DNA from 3 places in the Shinella zoogloeoides genome. Region 1 is predicted to be linked to each of the others. Evidence: predicted binding sites of a transcription regulator. Region 1 holds the regulator's gene; each other region holds the start of a gene.
What was found. The regulator PhoB, encoded in region 1, activates phosphate uptake and scavenging genes when phosphate is short. The targets are predictions, from matches to a motif close to TGTCATNNANCTGTCAT.
Positions count from the first base shown of each region.

Region 2: the regulator PhoB is predicted to act here: its motif matches at 2,203-2,219, upstream of Q9316_RS10125 (UDP-2,3-diacylglucosamine diphosphatase).
Region 3: the regulator PhoB is predicted to act here: its motif matches at 1,708-1,724, upstream of Q9316_RS05105 (RNA degradosome polyphosphate kinase).

Region 1 covers NZ_CP132311.1:103,437-107,615, forward strand. The annotation lists gene pstB (phosphate ABC transporter ATP-binding protein PstB) at 1-513, shown strand, start outside; gene phoU (phosphate signaling complex protein PhoU) at 564-1,283, shown strand; gene phoB (phosphate regulon transcriptional regulator PhoB) at 1,302-1,985, shown strand; gene Q9316_RS01410 (GcrA family cell cycle regulator) at 2,114-2,650, opposite strand; gene Q9316_RS01415 (aspartate aminotransferase family protein) at 3,076-4,179, shown strand, end outside.
Region 2 covers NZ_CP132311.1:1,815,097-1,819,275, forward strand. The annotation lists gene Q9316_RS10120 (MFS transporter) at 1-1,179, opposite strand, end outside; gene Q9316_RS10125 (UDP-2,3-diacylglucosamine diphosphatase) at 1,279-2,124, opposite strand; gene Q9316_RS10130 (NADP-dependent malic enzyme) at 2,361-4,179, shown strand, end outside.
Region 3 covers NZ_CP132311.1:840,528-844,706, forward strand. The annotation lists gene Q9316_RS05090 (AI-2E family transporter) at 1-783, shown strand, start outside; gene hdaA (DnaA regulatory inactivator HdaA) at 802-1,497, shown strand; gene Q9316_RS05105 (RNA degradosome polyphosphate kinase) at 1,802-4,015, shown strand; gene Q9316_RS05110 (Ppx/GppA family phosphatase) at 4,027-4,179, shown strand, end outside.

The sequences.
Region 1 (4,179 bases):
CTGCGCGCCCGCGTCGGCATGGTCTTCCAGAAGCCTAACCCCTTCCCGAAATCGATCTACGAGAATGTCGCCTACGGCCCGCGCATCCACGGCCTTGCCAAGGCGAAGGCCGACATGGACGCCATCGTCGAGCAGAGCCTGCAGAAGGCCGGCCTGTGGAACGAGGTGAAGGATCGCCTGCACGAAGGCGGCACCGGTCTTTCCGGCGGCCAGCAGCAGCGCCTGTGCATCGCCCGCGCCGTCGCCGTCAGCCCCGAGGTCATCCTGATGGACGAGCCGTGCTCGGCGCTCGATCCGATCGCGACCGCCAAGGTCGAGGAACTGATCCACGAGCTGCGCGCCAACTTCACCATCGTCATCGTGACGCACTCGATGCAGCAGGCGGCCCGCGTCTCGCAGCGCACCGCCATGTTCCACCTCGGCAATCTCGTCGAGGAGAACGACACGGACAAGATGTTCACCAACCCGGACGACCAGCGCACGCAGGATTACATCATGGGCCGCTTCGGCTGACGCAACCGTCGCCAAAACCCTGACCATCCGAGCGCATCAAGGATAAAGACATGTCATCGACCCATATCGTTTCGATCTATGACGAAGAACTGAAGTACCTCTCCCGCCGCATCTCCGAAATGGGCGGCACGGCCGAGCAGATGGTTTCGGATTCCGTCCGCGCGCTCGTCACCACCGATGCGGCGCTGGCCCAGAAGGTCATCTCGGAAGACGTCATCCTCGACAATGCCGAGCGCCAGATCAACGACAAGGCCATCGTCACCATCGCCAAGCGCCAGCCGATGGCGGCGGACCTGCGCGAGATCATGGGCGCCATCCGCATCGCCGCCGAGCTGGAGCGCGTCGGCGATCTCGGCAAGAACACCGCCAAGCGCGTCATCGCCGTGCAGAGCTCGGGCATGCCCCGCAAGCTCGCCCGCGGCCTGGAGCATCTTGCCGAACTTGCGCTGATGCAGCTCAAGGAAGTGCTCGACGTCTACGCCACCCGCTCGATCGAGAAGGCCAAGGCCATCCGCGAGCGCGACGACGAGATCGACGCGATCTACACCTCGCTGTTCCGCGAACTCCTCACTTACATGATGGAAGATCCGCGCAACATCACGCCCTGCACGCACCTCCTGTTCTGCGCCAAGAACATCGAGCGTATCGGCGACCATGCGACCAACATCGCGGAGACCATCTACTATATGGCGACCGGCTCGCAGCCGGAAGGCGAGCGCCCGAAGGACGACACCTCGACGTCCGTCGTTGCCGCCGACGTCTCCGAGTAAAGAGAGTAGGTTCGCTTTATGGTGCCGAGAATTGCCGTCGTGGAAGACGAGGAGGCGCTCAGCGTCCTCCTGCGCTACAACCTCGAGGCCGAAGGCTTCGAGGTCGATACGATCCTCTCCGGTGACGAGGCGGAGATGCGCCTGCAGGAGCGCATGCCGGACCTTTTGATCCTCGACTGGATGCTGCCCGGCGTTTCCGGCATCGAACTGTGCCGGCGCCTGCGCCAGCGGCCGGAAACGGAGCGCCTGCCGATCATCATGCTGACGGCGCGCGGCGAGGAGAGCGAGCGCGTGCGCGGCCTTGCCACCGGTGCGGACGACTATGTGGTAAAGCCCTTCTCGACGCCGGAACTCGTCGCCCGCGTCCGTGCCATGCTGCGAAGGGCCAAGCCCGAGGTCGTCTCGACGGTGCTGCGCTGCGGCGATATCGAACTCGACCGCGAGACGCACCGTGTCCACCGCCGCACCCGCGAGGTGCGCCTGGGGCCGACGGAGTTCCGCCTGCTGGAATTCCTGATGACCTCGCCCGGCCGTGTCTTCTCCCGCTCGCAGCTTCTCGACGGTGTCTGGGGCCACGACATCTATGTGGACGAGCGCACCGTCGACGTGCATGTCGGGCGCCTGCGCAAGGCGCTCAACTTCGCCAACATGCAGGACGTCATCCGCACCGTCCGCGGCGCCGGCTATTCGCTGGAAACCTGAGCCGCCGAAATTCCTCCCAAGGACGGGAATGGGCCCTTCGGGGCCCGTTTCGCGTTTTTGGGTCATCTCAACGGCAATAACGAAAACGGGCCCCGAAGGGCCCGCATCTCATTCCACGATCGCTGTTGTTACCGCATCCGCCGCCGCTCGGCGGAGGGCTGGTAGGCGAGGCGCTGGTGGTAGGTGCAGTAGGGCGAGTTGTCCGGGGACTCGTTGCCGCAGAAGTGGAAGTCGTCGTTCAGCGGGTCGCCGATCGGCCACTTGCAGGTGCGCTCGGTCAGTTCGGTCAGCTCCAGGCGGCGCGACATCGGCACGACCACCTTGTTGCCGTTGGCCGGAACCGGAAGCTGCTCGCTCTGCGTCTCGAAGTCGGTGTCCAGCTCTTCCTTGGGAAGGGCGCTGCCGGCAGGCCGGGCGACAGTGCGCGTCACGGCCGGGCGGGCTGCGAAATTCGACGGGCGCGGGGTTGCCGCGGCCGGGCGCTTCGGGCGTGACGCCGTCTGCGTGCCGCCGGCCTTGGCGCGGCCCGGCAGGTTCAGCCGGTGAACCTTGCCGATCACCGCGTTGCGGCTGACGCCGCCAAGCTGTGCAGCGATCTGGCTCGCGCTCAGGCCCTCGGCCCAGAGCTTCTTGAGTTTCTCGACCCGCTCGTCTGTCCAGTTCATGTTCTCGTCTCCGCTCGGCGCTCGCAATGCGGGAATCCCTCATCGCGTCCCGGACGGGTCCGGAACCTGAACGCCTTGACTCTTTTGGTGACTAGTTCCGCCGCATGCAGTCTAGTAATTGGTCTTTAACCTAGAGACAGGGGGACTCTGTGACAAGAGTCGCGGGAATCGGCGCGAATCGATTTCTAAGTTTTCCCCAACTTGCTGGTCTGGTGTGACTCGATAGAGACACCTTCCGCGCGTGCCGCGAATCCTCACCTTGCGGCAGGTTCAGCCATATTTCGGGATGCACTTTTGTTGACATGGAGGGGTGAAATGCCGATAGTGCGGCATGCCGCCGAAAGGCGGCTTTTGATTTTTCTGGTGTCCGGAAAAGTCAAGCACGGGACCCGTTTTTCCGCATCTCTTTTCGGAGGATACGCGCCATGGCCGATGCCGCGCCGCTCTATGAAACCTATATGCGTGCGCCGCTCCGGTTCACGCGCGGGGAGGGCGTCTGGCTGATCGCCGAAGATGGCGAGCGCTATCTCGATTTTGCCGCCGGCGTCGCCGTCAATTCGCTGGGCCATGCCCATCCCCATCTCGTCGCCGCGCTGAAGGACCAGGCCGACAAGGTCTGGCATCTGTCGAACCTCTATGAGGTCCCGGGCCAGGAAAGCCTCGGCCGCCGGCTGACGGAAGCGACCTTCGCGGACAAGGTGTTCTTCACCAATTCGGGCGCCGAGGCGCTGGAATGCGCGATCAAGACGGCGCGTCGCTATCATTTCGCCAAGGGCCATGCCGGCAAGTACCACATCATCACCTTCGACGGCGCCTTCCACGGCCGCACGATCGCCACCATCGCGGCCGGCGGGCAGGAAAAGTATATCGAGGGTTTCGGCCCCAAGGCGCCGGGCTTCCTCAAGGTCCCCTTCGGCGATATCGGCGCCGTCAAGGATGCGATCACCGAGGAAACGGCTGCGATCCTGATCGAGCCGGTGCAGGGCGAGGGCGGCATCCGCCCGGTGCCGAAGGAATTCATGCAGGAGCTGCGCCAGCTCTGCGACGAATACGGCCTGCTGCTCATCCTCGACGAGGTGCAGTCGGGCGTCGGCCGCACGGGCCGCCTCTTCGCCCATGAATGGGCCGGCGTCACGCCCGACATCATGGCCGTCGCCAAGGGCATCGGCGGCGGGTTCCCGCTTGGCGCCTGCCTTGCGACGAACGAGGCCGCCGCCGGCATGGTCGCCGGCACGCACGGCTCCACCTATGGCGGCAACCCGCTTGCCATGGCCGTCGGCAATGCCGTGCTCGACGTCGTCCTAGAAGAGGGTTTCCTCGAGCATGTGCGCGACGTCGCGCTCGTCTTCCGCCAGGGACTTGCCGCGCTGAAGGATCGTTTCCCCGAGGTCATCGAGGATGTGCGCGGCGAGGGCCTGCTGCTTGGCATCAAGGCAAAGGTACCGGTCGCCGACCTGCTGAAGGCAATCCGCGCGGAAAAGCTACTCGGCGTGCCGGCCGGCGACAACGTGCTGCGCATTATGCCGCCG
Region 2 (4,179 bases), 1.7 Mb from region 1:
GGCGCGCGGCGCGACCAGCCGCCCGGCGACGATACAGACCAGCCCCGTCGCGGCGACGAGCGACATCAGGTGGAAGCCCTGGACACCATACCAGCTATAGGTATAGCCGGAGACGAAGGTGGCGAGTGCCGTGAAGATGCCGGTGTAGAAGAAGTAGAGCCCCTGCGCCGCGGCCTCCTGCTCCTCCGCGACGCGCTCCACGAGGCGGCTCTGCACGCTGATATGGACGATGGCGAAGGTGAAGGCGTGCAGGCATTGCAGCACGAAGTAGCCGGCAAACCCCATCTCCATCGGAAACAGGATCCAACGGCCCACCGCCACCGTGCCGCCGAAGATCATCATGGACCAGAGATTGAAGCGGCGTCGGAGCTGGACGGCGAAGATGAACAGGATGACCTCGGCAAGAACGCCGGCGCTCCAGAGAAGACCGACATCCGTGCCGGTGAAACCCAGCTTCTGCCAGTGGATCGCCGAAAAGGCATAGTACATGGCATGGCTGGCGCTGATGAGGGAAGCGCCGACCAGCATGAACTGCACGTCCCGTTGCCGCAGCGTGCTCGTGCCGGAAACGCTGGCGATCGCGGTGATCGGCGAAGGCCGGCGCGGCTTGCCGATCTTCGGCGCGATGAACGCGCCGAGCACCGTCAGCACGAAGGCCACCGCCATGGCCGGCAGCACCATCGCCCCGCCATAGAACCCGGCCAGCCAGCCGCCGGTCATCGTCGAGAGGATGAAGGCGAGCGATCCCCACAGCCGCATCCTGCCGTAATCGAAATTCCAGCGGCGCACGCCAGACAGCGCGATCGCCTCGGTAATCGGCACATAGGGCGAATAGACCGCCCCTTGCAGCGTATAGAGCAGAAGGACCGGCCAGAAGGAGCCGGTGGCGAACAGCGCCAGCGCCGTCGCGAGCGACAGCGTGCCCGACCAGAGCAGCACGATCGACCGTTCGCCGATCCGGTCGGCGATCAGCCCAGCGACCGGCGCCGAGAAGACGCGCACGAACATCGGAACCGCGAGGACGATACCGATCTGGAAATCGCTCATCGAAAGCGTTTCCAGCCAGACCGGGAAGAACGGCAGCGCGATGCCGTTGACCATCATCGGCGCGCAGAAGACGAGAGCGATGCGCGCGGCGAAAAACGGCGGCGCGCCGGCGGTCACGGAAGGGGCGGTCATGGCGGGGAACCTGCGTTGGAACGCCCTCCGCTCTAGCATGCGGACTTACGTACGCCAATGCGCTATTTCTGCCGGTGCCGCGACGCCGGATGGCAGGGCTCAGGCGGCTTCCGCCCCGGCCGGTGCCCTCGTCTCGATGGCCGGCATCTGGCGCGAGACGGGCAGGACCTCCGCCGGGACCGAGGCGAGCTTCTGCCAGGTGATCAGCTCCATCTCGCCGTCGTGATGCTCGGCGATCGCCGTGCAGCTTTCCACCCAGTCGCCGCTGTTGATATAGCGAATCCCGTCGATCTCGGTGATGACGGCGTGGTGGATATGGCCGCAGATGACGCCGTCGGCATCGTTGCGCCGCGCCTCCTCGGCGACCACGCGCTGAAATTCGCCGATGAAGTTGACGGCCGACTTCACCTGCTGCTTGGCCCAGGCGGAGAACGACCAGTACGGCAGGCCGAGCTTGCGGCGGATGGCGGCGAAGACCACGTTGATGGCGATGGCCGCGTCATAGGCCCAGTCGCCGAGATAGGCGACGACGCGGGCGTGGCGCACGACGACGTCGAATTCGTCGCCGTGCAGCACGAGATAGCGCTTGCCGTCCGCCGCCTCGTGGATGATGCGCTCGGCCACCTCGACGCCGCCGAAATGGGTGCCGGGGAAATCGCGCAGGAACTCGTCGTGGTTGCCGGGAATGTAGATGATGCGCGTGCCCTTGCGCGCCTTGCGCAAGAGCTTCTGCGTCACGTCGTTGAAGGCCTGCGGCCAGTACCAGTTGCGCTTGAGCCGCCAGCCGTCGACGATGTCGCCGACGAGCACGATCGTCTCGGCTTCATGATGCCGCAGGAAGTCGATGAGGAAATCCGCCTTGGCCGCCTTCGATCCCAGATGCACATCCGAGATGAACAGCGTGCGAAAGTAACGGACATCGGGGTCGGCGGGGGTTACGGTCATGCGTTTGTCTCCGGGTGGCCGGCCGCCGCACTCCGCACCGGAACGGGCGACTTTGGTTCCGTTGAAAACCAGAGTCCTGTTTCAAACTGATGACACACCTATGCATTTTTGATCCGCAAATAGGCATTGCACAGGTCGCTGATTGAGGCTTTATGGGAGGTTCCGAAAAACTTCACGTCGCGGCGGTTTCGTACAACGAAGGGCCGAAACGAAAACAGCACATGACAGGGAGCACCATGAGCACGGGTGATAAATCGAGGACGCAGGACGGCCCCGCAAGCGGAGACATCGACCAGCAGGCCCTCTTCTTCCACCGCCACCCCCGCCCCGGCAAGCTCGAGATCAACCCCACCAAGCCGCTCGGCAACCAGCGCGACCTGGCGCTCGCCTATTCGCCCGGCGTCGCCGCCCCCTGTCTGGCCATCCGCGACGACCCGGCGACCGCCGCCGACTATACGGCGCGCGCCAACCTCGTCGCGGTCGTCTCCAACGGCACGGCCGTGCTCGGCCTCGGCAATATCGGGCCGCTCGCCTCCAAGCCCGTCATGGAAGGCAAGGCCGTCCTCTTCAAGAAATTCGCCGGCATTGACGTTTTCGACATCGAAATCGACGCCCCGACGGTCGGCCAGATGGTCGATGTCGTCTCCGCGCTGGAGCCGACCTTCGGCGGCATCAACCTGGAAGACATCAAGGCCCCCGAATGCTTCGAGGTGGAGCGCCAGCTGCGTGAGAAGATGGATATCCCCGTCTTCCACGACGACCAGCACGGCACGGCAATCATCGTCGCGGCTGCGGTGCTGAACGGGCTGGAGCTTGCCGGCAAGGCGCTGGGTGAGGCGAAGATCGTCGCCTCGGGCGCCGGCGCCGCCGCCCTCGCCTGCCTCAACCAGCTCGTCTCGCTCGGCGCCAGGGTCGAGAACATCTGGGTGCACGACATCGAAGGCCTCGTCTACAAGGGCCGCGAGGCGCTGATGGACCAGTGGAAGGCCGTCTACGCGCAGGAGACGGACAAGCGCCAGCTTTCCGAGACGATCGACGGCGCGGACGTCTTCCTCGGCCTTTCGGCCGCCGGCGTGCTGAAGCCGGAGCTTCTCGCCCGCATGGCGGAAAAGCCGCTGATCATGGCGCTCGCCAACCCGACGCCGGAAATCATGCCCGAGGAGGCGCGCGCCGCCCGCCCGGACGCGATGATCTGCACCGGCCGCTCGGATTTCCCCAACCAGGTCAACAACGTCCTCTGCTTCCCCTACATCTTCCGCGGCGCACTCGATTGCGGCGCGCGCACGATCAATGAGGAGATGAAGATGGCGGCGGTGCGCGCCATCGCTTCGCTCGCCCGCGAGGAGGTCTCGGACGTCGCGGCGCGCGCCTATTCCGGCGATACGCCGAGCTTCGGCCCGAACTACCTGATCCCCTCGCCCTTCGACCAGCGCCTCATCCTGCGCATCGCGCCGGCCGTGGCGCGCGCGGCGGCGGAAACCGGCGTCGCCTCGCGGCCGATCACCGATTTCGACGCCTATCTCGACCAGCTCAACCGCTTCGTCTGGCGCTCCGGTTTCATCATGAAGCCGATCTTCGCGGCCGCAAAGAAGGCGGAGAGGAAGCGCGTGATCTTCGCCGAGGGCGAGGACGAACGCGTGCTGCGCGCCGCCCAGGTGCTGCTGGAGGAGGACATCGCCAAGCCGATCCTTATCGGCCGCCCGCAGATCATCGAGGCGCGCCTCAAGCGCTACGGCCTGCGCGTGCGCCCGGATGTCGATTTCGAGGTTGTGAACCCCGACGACGATCCGCGCTACCGTGACTATGTCGACGACTATTTCCGCATCGTCGGCCGCAAGGGCGTGATCCTCGAAGCCGCGCGCACCATCGTTCGCACCAACCAGACGGTCATCGGCGCGCTTGCCGTCAAGCGCGGCGAGGCCGACGCGCTGATCTGCGGCGTGGAAGGCCGCTATTCCCGGCACCTGCGCGATGTCAGCCAGATCATCGGCAAGAAGCCCGGTGTGCTGGACTTCTCGGGCCTCAGCCTGCTGATCTCGCAGCGCGGCGCGACCT
Region 3 (4,179 bases), 740 kb from region 1:
GATCTCCTGCCAGGCTGGGTCAGCAGCCAGATGGGCACGATCAAGCAGAGCTTCTCGAGCATCCTCGCCGAAGGCGCTGGCTTCCTCGGCACGGTGTTCAAGCAGCTCTGGAACTCCGGCATGGCGCTGGTCAACATCGTCTCGCTGCTGGTCGTGACGCCCGTCGTCGCCTTCTACCTCCTGCTCGACTGGGACCGCATGATCGCCAAGGTGGACAGCTGGGTGCCGCGCGACCATGTGGCGAACGTGCGCCAGATCGCCACGGAGATCGATGCCGCCATTGCCGGCTTCGTGCGCGGGCAGGGCTCCATCTGCATCATCCTCGGCCTGTTCTATGGCATCGCGCTCTCCTTCGCCGGCCTCAATTTCGGCCTGCTGATCGGCCTCTTCGCCGGCGTCATCGGCTTCATTCCCTATGTCGGCTCGCTGGTCGGCCTGGTGCTGTCGGTCGGCGTCGCCGTCGTGCAGTTCTGGCCGGAATACTGGATGATCGCGCTCATCGCCGCCATCTTCTTCGCCGGCCAGTTCGCCGAGGGCAACATCCTGCAGCCGAAGCTCGTCGGCAAGCGCGTCGGCCTGCATCCGGTCTGGCTGATGTTCGCGCTGGTCGCCTTCGGCGCGCTGTTCGGCTTCGTCGGGCTGATGATCGCGGTGCCGGCCGCCGCCGCCGTCGGCGTCCTTGTCCGTTTCGGCCTCAGCCGCTACCTTGACAGCGACCTTTATTATGGGGCGAGCAAGCCCGTTCTCCTCGAAGAGAGCACGCCGGAAGGCGAATACGAGTAAGAGTACCCGAGCAGACCCATGACTTCGCGCAAGACCGCCGAACAGTTGCCGCTGGCCTTCGGGCACGATCCCGCGACGGGCCGCGACGATTTGCTGATTGCCGAGCCCGTCAATGCGGCCGTCGCGATGATCGACGCCTGGCCGCACTGGCCATCGCCGGTGGTCGTCATCGCCGGTCCCGTCGGCTCGGGAAAATCGCACCTTGCCGCCATCTGGCGCGAGAAGGCGGGCGCGGCGCGCGTCGAGGCGAGGGCCGGGCAGGGCGCGGAGGCGGCGGCCGAGCGCGGTCCGGTGCTCATCGAGGATGCCGACCGCGCCGGCTTTTGCGACCGCACGCTCTTCCACATCATCAACAATGTGCGCCAGCACGGCCACACGCTGCTCATCACCTCGAGGCTCTGGCCGATGTCCTGGCCGGTCGAGCTGCCGGACCTGCGCTCGCGCCTCAAGGCCGCGACCGTGGTGGAGATCGGCGAGCCGGACGACGAACTGCTCTCGCAGGTCATCGTGAAACTCTTCGCCGACCGCCAGCTCTTCGTCGAGGAGAAGCTCGTCGCCTATATCGTCGCGCGCATGGAGCGCTCGCTGGAGGCGGCGCAGACGCTGGTCGAACGCCTCGACCGTCTGGCGCTCGCCCGCGGCAGCCGCATCACGCGCACGCTGGCGCAGGAAGTGCTGGGTGAGATGGTCGGCGGCGAGGATTTAGAGGCGTAAGGGCGACGCAGACGTGGCCACCCCCCTCTGCCCTGCCGGGCATCTCCCCCTCACGGGGGGAGATTGGATGGGGCAATGTTTCGCCCATCTCCAGCGTTGCTGATGAAACAGGTTCTTGCCGCTTGCCGATCTCCCCCCTTGAGGGGGAGATGCCCGGCAGGGCAGAGGGGGGTATTACTTTCCCCGCTAATTCCACCGCCCCGGATTGACTGTCACAGTTCTGTCGTCAAACTGCGCTAAGCGCTTCGCGGAAAAGCAGAAATCGAGCGCGGCCGATCGGGCGGCGAATTGGGCGGAACCTTCAATGGATAGAGCGACTTCGGACCTTACGCAGGAAAAGCCCGTCGAGGACGCGGCCCCGGAAGGCGCGACGATCGATGTCGAGGCCCTGATGGCGAGCCCCGAGCGCTTCATCAACCGCGAATTCTCCTGGCTCCAGTTCAACCGCCGCGTCCTCGAAGAGACGCTGAACACCGCCCATCCGCTCCTGGAGCGCGTGCGCTTCCTGTCGATCTCGGCGGCGAACCTCGACGAATTCTTCATGGTGCGCGTCGCCGGCCTCGAAGGCCAGGTGCGCCAGGGCGTCGGCATCCGCAGCCCCGACGGCAAGACCTCGGCCGAACAGCTCGACGACATCCTGAAGGAGATCGACAATCTCCAGATGGAGCAGCAGGCCTCGCTCGCCGTGCTGCAGCAGTATCTCGCCAAGGAGGACATCCTGATCGTCCGCCCGACGGCGCTCTCCAGCGAGGACAAGGTCTGGCTGCAGCAGGAATTCATCCAGTCGATCTTCCCGGTGCTGACGCCGCTTTCCATCGATCCGGCGCACCCGTTCCCCTTCATCCCGAACCTCGGCTTCTCGATCGGCCTCCAGCTCGACAGCACCATGGGCAAGGAGCCGATGACGGCGCTGCTGCGCCTGCCGGTGGCGCTCGACCGCTTCATCCGCCTGCCAGACGCCAAGGGCGCGATCCGCTACATCACGCTGGAAGATGCCGTCGGCCTCTTCATCGGAAAACTCTTCCCCGGCTATATCGTGCGCGGCTCGGGCACGTTCCGCATCATCCGAGACAGCGATATCGAAGTGGAGGAAGAGGCCGAAGACCTCGTGCGCTTCTTCGAGACGGCGCTGAAGCGCCGCCGCCGCGGTTCGGTGATCCGCATCGAGACCGATTCGGAAATGCCCGAATCGCTGCGTCGCTTCGTCGTCGGCGAACTCAACGTGCCGGACAACCGGGTCGCCATCCTGCCGGGCCTGCTCGCCCTCAACACGCTGTCGGAGATCGCCAAGGCGCCGCGCGACGACCTGAGGTTCGAGCCCTACAATGCCCGATTTCCCGAACGTGTCCGAGAGCACGCCGGAGACTGCCTCGCCGCCATCCGCGAAAAGGACATGGTCGTCCACCACCCCTACGAAAGCTTCGACGTGGTGGTCCAGTTCCTTCTCCAGGCTGCGCGCGATCCTGACGTCCTGGCGATAAAGCAGACGCTCTACCGCACCTCCAACGACAGCCCGATCGTGCGCGCGCTGATCGACGCGGCCGAGGCGGGCAAGTCGGTGACGGCGCTGGTCGAGCTGAAGGCCCGCTTCGACGAGGAGGCGAACATCCGCTGGGCGCGCGACCTCGAGCGCGCCGGCGTGCAGGTCGTCTTCGGCTTCATCGAATTGAAGACCCATTCCAAGATGTCGATGGTGGTGCGCCGCGAGGAGGGCAGGCTGCGCACCTATTGCCACCTCGGCACGGGCAACTACCACCCGGTCACGGCGAAGATCTACACGGACCTGTCCTTCTTCACCTGCAACCCGACCATTGCCAGCGACATGGCGAACATCTTCAATTTCATCACCGGCTACGGCGAGCCCGAGGCCGGCATGAAGCTCGCCTTCTCGCCCTATACGCTGCGCCCGCGCATCCTGCGTCACATCGACGAGGAGATCGCCCATGCCAAGAACGGCGCGCCGGCGGCGATCTGGATGAAGATGAACTCGCTGGTCGACCCCGACATCATCGACGCGCTCTACAGGGCCAGCCAGGCGGGCGTGGAGATCGATCTGGTGGTGCGCGGCATCTGCTGCCTGCGCCCGCAGGTGCCGGGCCTGTCCGACAATATCCGCGTCAAGTCGATCGTCGGCCGCTTCCTGGAACACTCCCGCATCTTCTGCTTCGGCAACGGCCACGGGCTTCCCTCGGACAAGGCGCTGGTCTATATAGGCTCCGCGGACATGATGCCGCGAAACCTGGACCGGCGGGTCGAGACACTCGTGCCTCTGATCAACCGGACTGTGCATGAGCAGGTTCTCTCGCAGATCATGTTGGGCAATCTCATCGATAACCAGCAGAGCTACGAGATTCTTGCGGACGGAACGTCCCGGCGCATGGAAGTGCAGCCCGGCGCCGAGCCGTTCAACGCTCAGCACTACTTCATGACCAACCCCAGCCTCTCCGGCCGGGGCGAGGCCCTGAAGTCCTCGGCACCGAAGGCGATCGCGGGCTGGCAAGGCCGCCGGAAGAAGTAAACTGGATATGCATGGTTGAGTCCGAAGCCCAGGGGCGTTTGCCTGGAATTGCCCCGGTGTCAGTCGTGGATATCGGTTCCAACTCGATTCGCCTCGTCATCTACGAGGGCATGAGCCGGTCGCCGGCCATCCTGTTCAACGAGAAGGTCATGTGCGGCCTCGGC